Regions from separate parts of the Methylophaga sp. UBA3603 genome, predicted to be linked through region 2. Evidence: predicted binding sites of a transcription regulator. Region 2 holds the regulator's gene; each other region holds the start of a gene.
The links. Region 2 encodes PhoB, which activates phosphate uptake and scavenging genes when phosphate is short. Its sites were predicted from a motif close to GNNTGTCATAAAACTGTCANAT; they were not measured.
Positions count from the first base shown of each region.

Region 1 (4,166 bases), on a different contig from region 2:
AAAAGAAGTCATTTAATAACCGATGATGGAACCTTAAAAATAAAAAGAGCCGGACTAAATCCGGCTCTTTTTATTATAACGGTGGAGAATTGTTATGTCGCGATGTATTACTGGTCATCGAACAAATCAAAATCATCATCATCTGGCGGGTTACCATCGTAAACCAGATATTGACGACGCTGCAGATAGGCATTTCTTACGTATGCATATTCGTCATCCGTAGCTTCATCCAAAACCCGTTCTGACTTAAGCAGATTGGCACGGGTATCCACTAAACGTGTTCCTGCAAAGGCATTACGTGCGCCCGGACCCTCAACATACATCACCGGGTCAGTAAACATATCGCCCACTAAACCAAATGAGTCACGCACAGTGCGGGGACCAAAAAACGGTAATACGATGTATGCGCCGGGTTCAGCACCCCAGGCTCCCAGTGTCTGGCCGAAATCTTCGTTACGTTTCTTGTTGCCAGCATGACCGGCAACATCAAAGATACCTGCCACACCAACGGTGCTGTTTAACAGAAAACGACCTGTATCATCAGCTGCCTGGCTGAATTTACCTTGCAACAGGCTGTTGATGGCGACTGTAATATCATTCAGATTACTGAAGAAATTGCTGACGCCCCAGCTGATCGCATCAGGAACAACAACATCGTAACCCTTGGCAACAGGCTTTAACACGGCACGATCTACAGTATCGTTAAATTGATACATTGCACGGTTATAGCTTTCATATGGATCACGTTCATCAGATGATTGTACGGTGGCACAACCTGTGAACAGAACCAATAAACCGAGCAGGCTGAGCCTGGAAAAAACTTTTAGATCGAACATTGTGGCATTCCCTGAAACAAATTTAACGAGAATAATCTCACGGCAGTTCCAGGCTAATCAAGTGATCTGTTGTACCAATACCAAGAAAGTATGATGGTGTTGTCACTTTGCAACATCAAAAGAATGTTTCATCCGCTTTTCTGGCCCAGCATTTGCGCAGTTTTAACCTGTGATTCTGGATGGTTGTTATACATATAACCGGAAAATACTTCGCTGCATTTGTGCCAGCTATTTTCATGTGCATAAGCAATACAATCGGTTTTTTGCAGATTCAGCGCATTTAACGCCGCCTTATGCAAATCCCAATCCAGCTCGCCGGTTTTGCCCTGAATAATAATATCTTTAGGCCCGGTGACCGGATAAGCGGCTACAGGCAGACCGCAAGCCATCGCTTCCAGAATTACCAAGCCGAAGGTATCGGTTTGACTCGGAAAAACAAAAACATCTCCTCCGGCCAGATAGGCAGCGAGTTCTTCAGCAAATTTGGCACCGGTAAAGATCACATCAGGATAGCGTTTTTTCAACATCTCCAGATCAGGACCATCGCCAATCACTACTTTACTGCCTGGTAAATCCAAATCCAAAAATGCTTCAATGTTTTTTTCGACTGCAACCCGGCCCATATTGATAAAAACCGGGCGGGGTAAGTCATAATTTTTGGCATTATCTTTCGTGAATATATCGGTATCGACACCTCGTCCCCATACATAAACATCTTGAAATCCATATTCTTGCAAGCGTCGCTGTTGTGAAATGGTAGGTACCAGTGTTCTCACCGCCGGGCGATGAAAACGCCTTAACCATGCATAGCTCCAACTAAGCGGAATCGGTAAACGCAAACGCAGATATTCTGGAAACTGAGTATGAAATGACGTGGTGAAATGGATATTATGACGCAGACACCAACGTCTGGCGGCCATGCCTAATGGACCCTCAGTGGCAATATGCACTGCATCGGCTTGCAGATTGTCGAGCATATTTGCCAGTTTTCGGTAAGGCAGTAATGCCAGACGAATTGAGGGATAACTGGGACAGGGAATCGTTTTAAAATTCAGCGGCGTGAGCATGGTAACGTCATAGCCCATTTCCTGCAGATGGTCACGGGTTTTCCCCAGAGTGCGCACAACCCCGTTGACCTGTGGCTCCCAGGCATCGGTAATAATCGCCAGTTTCATCAAGCGGCTTTGGCAATCAAAACGTGCTGATTAAATACTTCAGCCCAAGGGATGATTTCCATCTGACCATCTGGATGTTCAACCAATGCTGTGCAGCTCTCTACCCAGTCGCCACAATTATAGTAATCGATATCATGTATGCGCGTTATTTCCGCACGGTGAATATGGCCGCAGACCACACCATCCACCCCTTGTTTAGAAGCTTCATGCGCCACAGCTTCTTCAAAATTACTGATGTACTGGACCGCATTTTTCACTTTGTGTTTCAAAAACGCTGCCAGTGACCAGTAAGAGAAGCCCATCTTACGGCGGAAATAATTCACCCAGCGATTAGCTCTAAGTAAAAATTCATACAAACGGCTGCCGATTTTGGCCAGCATCGGCGAAATTTTCACTACGCTATCGAATTGATCGCCGTGAATGATTAACAACTTACGTTTATCGGCTGTGGTATGAATGATTTCGTTATGGATCTGCACATTACCGAACACCGCACCATCATAATCCCGCAGAATCTCATCGTGATTACCGGGAACAAAGATGACCTTGGTATTGTGCTTGGCTTTACCGAGCAGGGTTCGGACTACGTTATTATGTTCTTGAGGCCAGTACATGCGTTTTTTCATTTCCCAGACGTCGATAATATCGCCGACCAGATAAAGATATTCGCATTCCACATTATGTAAAAAGTTAAGGAGGAGCTCGGCACTGCAGCCTCGGAAGCCAAGATGGATATCCGAAATGAACACGGTGCGAACTTTCAGCTTTTGCTTGTGACTTAGTTGTGTTTGCATAAGGCACTCATTCACTTAAAATTCTGAGCAAACCTTATCTATTAGATATTGCAGTGTGATGACCGTTTTGTTGCGTTACCATGACAATAACTTCACGCGCTACACTGCGGGCGATACCGAACCTAATCAGGACACTATTATGAGCAACCCATTATTGGAAAATCACCGTTTACCGCCATTTTCCGCAATAAAAGCCGAACATGTTGAGCCCGCAATTGATCATGCGTTGAGCACAGCACGCAATAAAATTGACACTATTTTGAGCACACTTTCAGAGCCAACATGGGACACATTGGTACAGCCAATGGAAGATATGGATGCCCTGATTGACAGTGTCTGGTCGCCAGTAAGTCATATGAATTCGGTGGTCAACTCGGAAGAGCTGCGTCAGGCCTATAACGCTTGTTTGCCTAAACTCAGCGAGTTTTCGACTGAGTTGGGCCAGAATGAAATGCTGTATCAGGCCTATAAAGCCATTGCCGAAGGCGCTGAGTATCAGAAATTGGATACGGCACAGAAAAAAGTCATTGATAATGCGGTCCGTGATTTTCGTCTGTCGGGCGTTGAGCTGGATCAGCAACAACGTGATGAATTCAAAAAGCTGTCACAGCAAATGACTGAACGCACCGCCAAGTTTGAAGAAAATTTGCTGGATGCCACTCACGCCTGGCGTAAGTTGATTACCGACGAGTCATTATTATCGGGTTTACCACCATCCACTATTGAAATGGCCGAGCAAATGGCCAAGCGAGAAGGCGAGGAAGGTTGGTTGTTTACCCTGGATTTCCCATCGTATATGCCGGTGATGTCCTACGCTGATAATCGTGAATTGCGTGAAGAAATGTATACCGCGTTTGCCACTAAAGCCTCAGACCAAGGTCCGAATGCGGGCAAATGGGATAACACTGAAGTGATGCTGGATATTCTGAATCTGCGTCATCAACTGGCAAATCTGCTGGGGTTTGCCAATCATGCCGAACGTTCTTTGGCCACCAAAATGGCGCAATCACCGCAACAGGTTCTGGACTTTCTGCAGGATCTGGCCAAGCGCTCAAAACCGATTGCCGAGCAGGAATATGCAGAATTACGCGCCTTTGCCAAATCCACTGCCGACCAGGATCAACTCGAAGCCTGGGATGTCACCTATTTTGCTGAAAAACTACGTCAGCAGCGTTATTCAATTTCACAGGAAGAATTAAAGCCGTACTTTCCGGAAGACAAAGTAGTGAATGGGCTGTTTGCCGTGGTCAATCGTTTATACGGACTGGATATTCGGGAACGCAAGGATGTTGACGTCTGGCACAAAGACGTGCGCTTTTTCGAAATTGTCGCCGAGGATGGCAGCGTACGTGCTCAGTTCT
Region 1 is NZ_DFMC01000010.1:535,854-540,019, reverse strand. It holds gene B4F66_RS13445 (calcium/sodium antiporter) at 1-12, opposite strand, end outside; gene B4F66_RS13440 (MlaA family lipoprotein) at 108-836, opposite strand; gene B4F66_RS13435 (glycosyltransferase family 4 protein) at 965-2,011, opposite strand; gene B4F66_RS13430 (UDP-2,3-diacylglucosamine diphosphatase) at 2,011-2,805, opposite strand; gene prlC (oligopeptidase A) at 2,945-4,166, shown strand, end outside.
Region 1: the regulator PhoB is predicted to act here: its motif matches at 2,851-2,872, upstream of B4F66_RS13430 (UDP-2,3-diacylglucosamine diphosphatase).

Region 2 (4,166 bases):
GGCTAATTTATCTTTAAACTCGCGCCAATTTCGCCGACGACGGGCCGTTTTTGAATTTGCAGCAGCTATAACGCTGTTTTCAATAGTTTGCTCAGCCATAATCTGATTTGGTTTCCGTTTAAGAAATACGCACGCAACATGGTGATTGCTTAATTTTAATACTGCTAATCAATCTGCAGGCAAATTGATTAACGCTATTAGATAAAAAAACCCCGCACATCTTGCAATGTGCGGGGTAATTTTAATTTGCAATATTACTTCAGCATTTCCATATATTTTGCTGCAGTTTTAGCTGGCAATGGAACATAACCATCTTTAACAACAACTTCCTGACCCACTTTAGAAAGAATCATTTTCATGAATTCACGGTCAAGTGGTGACATTGGTTTGTTAGGTGCTTTGTTCACATAAACCCACAGGAAACGTGACATTGGATAAGAACCATCAGCAGCATTTTCACCACTTGCTTCAATGAAAGGTTGACCCGCTTCTTTCGCCAACGGAACCAGTTTTACGCCTGATGTTTTGTAACCAATACCGGAATAGCCCAGACCATTGGTTGATTTAGTCACACCTTGAACAACTGAAGCTGAACCTGGTTGCTCATTTACAGTGTTTTTGTAGTCACCTTTGCACAAAGCGTTATCTTTAAAGTAACCGTAAGTACCTGATACTGAGTTACGACCATATAACTGGATTGAACCCAGACCTTCAACACCTAATTGTGACCAGTCAGTGATATCTTCTGGATAACCACACTTACGTGTTGCTGAGAAAGCAGCATCAACTTGAGGAATAGTCATGCCTTCAATTGGGTTGTCTTTGTGCACATAAACAGCCAGCGCATCGATAGCAACAGGGATAGCTGTTGGTTTGTAACCGTATTTGTTTTCAAATTCTTTGATTTCGCTGTCTTTCATCTCACGGCTCATCGGCCCAACGTTTGATGTACCTTCAGTTAACGCAGGAGGCGCAGTTGAAGAACCAGCCGCTTGAATCTGGATGCTGACATTAGGATATTCACGTTTAAACTCTTCTGCCCACAAGGTCATCAAGTTAGCTAATGTGTCAGAACCGACGCTTGATAAGCTACCTGAAACACCGCTTGTTTTTTCATATTCTGGCAGGTTTGGATCGACGTCTGCAAAGCTGGCAGCGGAAAACGTCATTGCCAAAGCGGCGCCGTATAAAGCAAATTTTTTCTTGAACATGAGTCATTAACTCCTTGGGTTAAAAATAAGTTCCAACGCTTACCGCGTTGAGCACCCGAGCAGTATCGCGATTAACTGTGACAAGGATATGAAAGAAATATGACAATACTGTGACATGACCGAAAACAGTAGTCAGTAAGGCTAAATGTCTATTTTATCCATCACATTTTTGGCGGGAAAACAGCATTTAAAACTTGAACCTTCACCAATAGCACTCTGAATCAACAGTTCAGCTTTGTGTCGTTGCAACACATGCTTGACGATGGCCAGCCCCAGTCCTGTACCACCGGTTTCCCTGGCACGACCACTATCAACACGGTAAAAGCGTTCTGTTAAGCGGTCGAGATGATGCTGGGCAATACCTTCACCGGTATCTTTTACCTCAATAACAGCAAACTCACCCTCGATATCCCATCTGACATCGATCTGGGTTTCTGCTGGGGTATATTTGACTGCATTAAAGACCAGATTGGAGATTGCGCTGCGTAGTTCATCAGCATCTGCCATTAGCCATTTTTCACTCAAACAATGCAGGTTGATCTGATGTTGATGAAAATGTTCCAGTCGTTTGGCATCCTCCACCACGCTATGCAATAACTTGCAGATATCCGTAGGTCGGTGTTGCAACGGCTTTTCACCGGTTTCCAGTTGGGATAATGCCAGCAGATCCTTGATCATAAGATGCATTCGCTGGCTTTGTTGCTGCATTACCGGCAAAGCCTGTTGCCAGAGCTCCTGATCACTTTCCGTGGTCAACGTTTCCAGATACCCCCGTAAAACCGTCAATGGTGTACGCAATTCATGCGATACATTGGCCACAAAATCACGCCGCATACGCTGCAGTTTCTGTGTCTGGGTGATATCTCTGGCGATCAGCAACCTGTCCTTGCTGGCATACCGAACGACTTTGAATTCAAGCTGAATGCGATCATTCATCGGTGAAACGGCTATAACCGATTCCTCGGCGTCACCATCAAGTTCCAGTAATTTTTGGAATGCCGGGTCGCGAACCAGATTATTGACTCTGACGCCATTGTCATGCGGCCAGTTGATTCCCAATAACGTCATGGCTGAGGTATTGGCCCAACTGACTTGACCAAACTCGCCCATTACCACCACCGCATCAGGTAAAGCCGCAGTGGCCGATTGGAAACGTTTTAAATAACCGGTGAGCTTTTTTTTACGACTGCTGTTTTGTGCGCGCATCTGTTCGATCTGCCGACACACGTCATTAATAACCCCTTCGGCTTGCGGAGAACTGTTTTTCTTAGGTTTATCCAGCCATGCCTGCAACTGGTTCCATTTACTCTGCATCCAGAAAATGTAAATAAGTGCAGCGACAAACAGAAAAGCCATCATATGACCAACGACCAGTCCCACAAAACCGGCCAGACTGAGCACGGTCAGTAAACGCCAATAATCCCATTGCATCAGACGATCCTGCTATTCAGCAGAAAAACGGTAACCGACACCGCGAACGGTTTGTACCAGGTTGTCATGACCGCTGGGTTCCAGCGCCTTACGCAGACGACGAATGTGCACATCCACTGTGCGCTCCTCTATATATACGGTATCGCCCCAGACAAAATCCAGCAGCTGGGAGCGGTTATAGGCTCGCTCTGGGTTTTTCATAAAAAAGTGTAGTAAACGGAATTCGGTCGGTCCCAATTCAATGCGTTCACCATTCACCGAGACCCGGTGGCTTTTGGTATCCATAACCAGTTCACCCATCTGCAATTTCTGGGCATCATCATCTTCCATCGGACGACAACGACGTAAAACCGCTTTAATTCGTGCAATTAATTCAGGTGGGGAAAATGGTTTATTAATATAGTCATCAGCACCGACGCTCAGACCTTTCACCATATCTTCACTTTCGCCTTTGGCGGTGAGCATAATCACGGGAATGGATGCTAAAAACTCATTGGCACGCAGACGGCGGATAAACTCGATGCCATCAATTCCAGGTAACATCCAGTCCAGCAAAATCATGTCTGGTTGTTGATTTTTCAACCAATCCAGCCCCGTTTCGCCATCCTTGACTGCTTCGCAGGTAAATCCCGTTTGACGCAGACTGAAATTAATCATGTCACGAATGGCGGCGTCATCTTCAACCAGTAATACTGATATGCTCATATCCGATTTTTTCCTGAACTATTTTTCTAAGAATAAAGCTTAACGGCTAAATATGACAATTTGATAACAACGCTGAAAGCTTTATACAGTCTGGTCTTTGCGCGGTAACATTTTTGAAATAAAACTGGCGGACAGAATCATTAAGGCAGAAATGACCAGACAGGCTGCTAACCCGGAAACCTGATAGACCCAGCCAGATAATAATGTACCAAACAATCTTCCAGCCGCATTAGCCATGTAATAAAAACCGACATCCAGGGAAACCCCAGCCGCATCTGCATATGACACGATAAGATAGGAATGGATTGCAGAATTGATCGCAAAGATAGCGCCATAAATTAATAAGCCGACAGTTAAAGCAGGTATGACAGCCCATTCAAAATATACCGAGGCGGCAATCAATAACGGCAACACAAAGAGGGGTAAGGACCATAGCCAGACATGATAGCCATCAGGAGCGTTTTGTCTGGAAAAGCCAGTCAGCTTAGGGGCAAGTGCCTGCACAATACCGTAAGCAATTACCCAAGCCGCCAGCAGACCACCGACATAAATAGGTGACCACTGTAATTGGGCATGCAAAAACACCGGTAAGGCCACCACAAACCAGATATCTCGAGAACCAAACAAAAAGAACCTTGCCAACGACAAATGATTCACCGGTGCACTTTTTGACCAGATATCACTGAATTTTGGTTTATTTTTGGCTTTACCCAGATCGCGTTGCAACATGACGATGCTGAAAATCAGCACTACCAGAAGCACAATCGCCATGGCCAGTATCGCGCCACGAAAACCGATCCAGGAAAGCAGGGCCGCACC
Region 2 is NZ_DFMC01000002.1:202,173-206,338, reverse strand. It holds gene B4F66_RS01575 (ABC transporter permease subunit) at 1-99, opposite strand, end outside; gene B4F66_RS01570 (PstS family phosphate ABC transporter substrate-binding protein) at 255-1,211, opposite strand; gene phoR (phosphate regulon sensor histidine kinase PhoR) at 1,353-2,642, opposite strand; gene phoB (phosphate regulon transcriptional regulator PhoB) at 2,655-3,347, opposite strand; gene arsJ (organoarsenical effux MFS transporter ArsJ) at 3,429-4,166, opposite strand, start outside.

Region 3 (4,166 bases), on a different contig from region 2:
GCGCGACCTGGGTTTCACCACGAATGATGGTGAGTGGTGTGCGCAGTTCATGACTGACATCTGCCAGAAAGCTTCTTCTGGCAGCATCATTTTTTTTCAAGGTTTCATTGAGGACCTGCAATTCACTGGTGCGTTTATTAACCTCAAACTCCAGCTGACTATTGAGTTTATCCCGCAAAGATTTCTCTTCAGAAAGTTTCTGGGCCATATCGTTAAAGGCGGCTGAAATCGCATCAAACTCTCGGTCAAATCCTCGTGGCACACGATAATTCAGGTTTCCGTCAGCAAAAGATTCGGCTGCTTTTTTTAGAAAATCTACTGGAATCGAAATATTACGAATCATGGCATAACTACCCAACAGTGCTGCAAATACCGCAAAAATAGTGAGTGCTGCAGCAGCCCAGGCAATATTGGTGTGAATATTTTCGATATCAGAATTTAGTGAATTGACGATAGTACTTTGTCGTTGCAAAGCTGAATTAATGGCTTCCCGAAACCGATTATCAATCTGCTCCTCCAGCAGGAAACGAATTTTTTCAGTATTAAGCTGACTTACCGGCTCAGCAAGCACCGCGTCAAACGCATCAAGAATATCGTTGAGTAACTTTTCCAGCTCCTTGGTATCTTCTATCGTTCCCTTGGTGGCGATTTCGCCCAGAGCCAGTCGTTGTTGTTGTTCAAGTTGCGTTATTGTGGAAATGGCATTGGCAATCAACTCTCGCTTGTTACGAACTAACGCCTGATTGGCATTTTTGCCAAATAATAATTCATCGGTAATCTGTTTGAATAAACGATAACTGTTATTGGATAATTTCCAATGCTCTGTGAGCAATGCATTTGCCATGTTCACTTGAACGATGTTCTGGGCAGTCAGTCTTGTTGACCAGATAGCCAGCGCTCCTGCCAGGAAAACCATGGCAAGAGCGACAACAGCAAAAGCAATAATTTTTTTCCGGTACATCAAATGCAACCCAGTGAAGAATAAAATCGTTCGCAAAACCTAATATATCAACATTCAGGCAGTTTACTTAAACCATCTCCACTATCTCAGATTAATCTAATGGGTTTTTCACATTAAAAACGTCTGCCGATACCGATACCGAAGATCACTGGATCAATATCAGTACTGACAGACACCGAGCCCGCCGCCGTATTCCGATAAGTCGCTGTGGTATCAATATCGATGTATTTCAGGTCAAGGTTCACAAACCAGTCATCGTCCAGTGCATAGTCAACACCCGCCTGAAAAGCCAGTCCCCACGATGATTTAAGTTTGACCGAGTCACCGGGATTACTGAGGCCAGAGCTGTTGGGAACCTTTTCATCAAAGAAATAGGTGTAGTTCACTCCCATTCCGATATACGGCTTCAGTTTGGCATTTGGGCGGAAATGATATTGCAAAGTTAGGGTTGGTGGCAGAACTTTGGTTTCAGCGACCGGCCCCAGAAAATCCCAGCTTTGGCTACCATCCACGGTGTGCTCGGAATACCCTAAAATCAATTCTATGCCCCAGTTGGGTGTCATCATGTAGGTGATATCCAGTTCCGGTACAGTATCGCTATCAACACTGACACCTTCCGTTCCTTGATCAACTCCATTAACTGATACCGTTCCACTTGAATCATTTGGATTAACGTTAATCACCCTTCCACGAACCAACCAGTCACCAGCCTCATAAGCCTGAACATAACTCACAGGACCAATAAACCCGGCCAGCAGCATAAACAAAGGTGCACTCGAATATTTCTTCATATTAAGCAGACTCTTTAATAAAGGAGAAAAAGCCTGCACAAGATCTTGTGCAGGCTGAATTAATTACTTACTAAAAGGTAAGGAAGAGTGATGTAATTCGATTTTGACACTGCCATCGTCATCCAATCGATAACCAAATGTGTATTCAACTTTGGTTTCGTTACCAGCCGTATCGGTAAAGTAGTAAAGCCCCATTGCAAGGGCATTTTCGTCACGAATCAGCAGGTCTTCATTCTCAAATCGAACTGCAGTCCAAGGCTGCAGAGCAAAGCCTTTATCTTCCTCAAGCATGCCGCCTACAAAATACGAAAGTGCTTCTTCATAACTGTTTCGGAACGGGTCATCCACTGCTTTAGTTGGTTTGAATAGCACTTTGTCGTCGAATGCATACAAGTTGTCCAGTAACTCACTGGCGACTGCGCCTGCATCTTCACCATTGATTTTGGCCTGGCCGATTTCCACAATACCTTCTGCCCAGGCGTTTTGTGCTGCCTGAATAGCTTCTGCATCGATTTTATCGATTTGAGCAAATGCCGAGGTGGTAAAAATCAGACTGAATGCGCTTGCAAGATATGTCGTTTTCATTGTTGGTCTCTCCTGTTGTTAACCTGAGAGCCATGATATTTGCAAGAGATGAAAATCAAACCGACAAGGAATTAAGCTTGGATGAATAACAGATTAACAAGTTGTTAATCTTTTATTGTCTGTTTTCAGAAGAAAGCATTGGGATATCAACCGTAATACTAGTTCGATGACCTGATAAACAAGGCTAACATGAGATTTCACCTGTTAATGCCGTCGGTCCAGGAATACCCTTAAGGCCAAACTTACGCGTCATTTAGAGAGATACATTCAACATCTTCGCCACTGTCATAAATCTTTAACAAACCACCAATAGACTTAGCAACCAGTAAATTGAGTGTTTTACTTTTTTCATTTGTCAGGAGTTTTTATGAAACTATTTGCGAAGAGCGCAAAGTCAGTTTTTGTCATTGGCGCGCTTATTGGTGCCATGAGTTCATCCGCTGCATACGCTGATCTTAAATTGATTGGTTCTGGTGCAAGTTTCCCAGCACCACTTTATAACAAGTGGTTTAAAGACTACAGCAAGCAAACTGATGGCGTTCGTATTGATTACCAATCTAAAGGTAGTGGCGCAGGTATTCAGGATTTCATTAACGAAACGGTAGACTTTGCAGGCAGTGATGCTGCAATGAAAGACAGTGAAATAGAACAAGTCAAAAAAGGCGTTATTCTGCTTCCAGTCACGGCGGGCGAAGTCGTCATTTCTTACAACCTTGATGGTGTTCAAGAATTGAAATTGCCACGTGATGTTTATCCGGAAATCTTCCTGGGCAACATTACGAACTGGAACGACCCAAAAATTCAGGCGGCTAATCCTGGTGTAAAACTTCCTGACCAAAACATTACTGTTGTTGTTCGTTCTGATTCAAGTGGTACCAGCTATGTATTCACTAATCACTTAGCAGCGATCAGCGATAACTTCAAAGAACAGGTTGGTGGTGCAAAAGCACCAAACTGGCCAAGTGCTGGCACAATTGTCAAAGCACCTAAAAATGATGGTGTAACAGCGACTATCAAACAAACACCTGGCGCAATCGGCTATGTTGAATATGGTTTTGCCAAACTGACCAAAATGCCGACGGCCATGCTGGAAAATCAAAAAGGTAACTTTATTGAAGCTGGTGGCGAAACAGGTGCTTCAGCCTTAGCGACGACTGATTTCCCGGAGGGTAATCTGCCAAATAGTGATGTACCGGACCTGCGTGCATGGGCAACTGACCCATCGGGTGATGATGCCTATCCTATCGCAACGTTCACATGGTTATTGGTTTACAAAAACCAAGGTGAAGAGAAAGCCAAAGCCTTAAAAGACCTTATTGAATACATGATTACAACAGGTCAGGAATCATCTGAAGCAATGGGCTATATCCCGCTGCCAGAAAATGTTGTTGAGAAAGTTCGCAACGCGGCCAGCATGATTCAGTAATCACTCTTGGTGATCGGATAAAACAATGCTGCAAGTGTTTTAAACACTTGCAGCATTTATCTGTTCAAGAGCCTGAAAACGATGTTAGCGATATTTACTATAAATATTCACGATTGATAGGAACACAAATGGTTCACGATCCTTTTAAAGATTCCGCAAGTGGCAAAACATTGTCCGCGCCACCTTCTCCCAGTGATTATATGAAAGATTCTGTCTTCCGATCTTTTGCTTATTTATGTGCTTTATCAATCATACTTTTATTGGCTTATATCGTCTTTGAACTCGGTTCTCAGGCTTTACCTGCAATTAAGGAGCATGGTTTAGGTTTTATTACTGGCACAACCTGGGATACCAACCAGAATGAATTTGGCGTGTTACCTGAAATTTGGGGCACGTTATACAG
Region 3 is NZ_DFMC01000009.1:615,523-619,688, reverse strand. It holds gene B4F66_RS10190 (sensor histidine kinase) at 1-961, opposite strand, end outside; gene B4F66_RS10185 (OmpW/AlkL family protein) at 1,075-1,752, opposite strand; gene B4F66_RS10180 (metal-independent carbonic anhydrase family protein) at 1,816-2,337, opposite strand; gene pstS (phosphate ABC transporter substrate-binding protein PstS) at 2,672-3,763, shown strand; gene pstC (phosphate ABC transporter permease subunit PstC) at 3,964-4,166, shown strand, end outside.
Region 3: the regulator PhoB is predicted to act here: its motif matches at 2,618-2,639, upstream of pstS (phosphate ABC transporter substrate-binding protein PstS).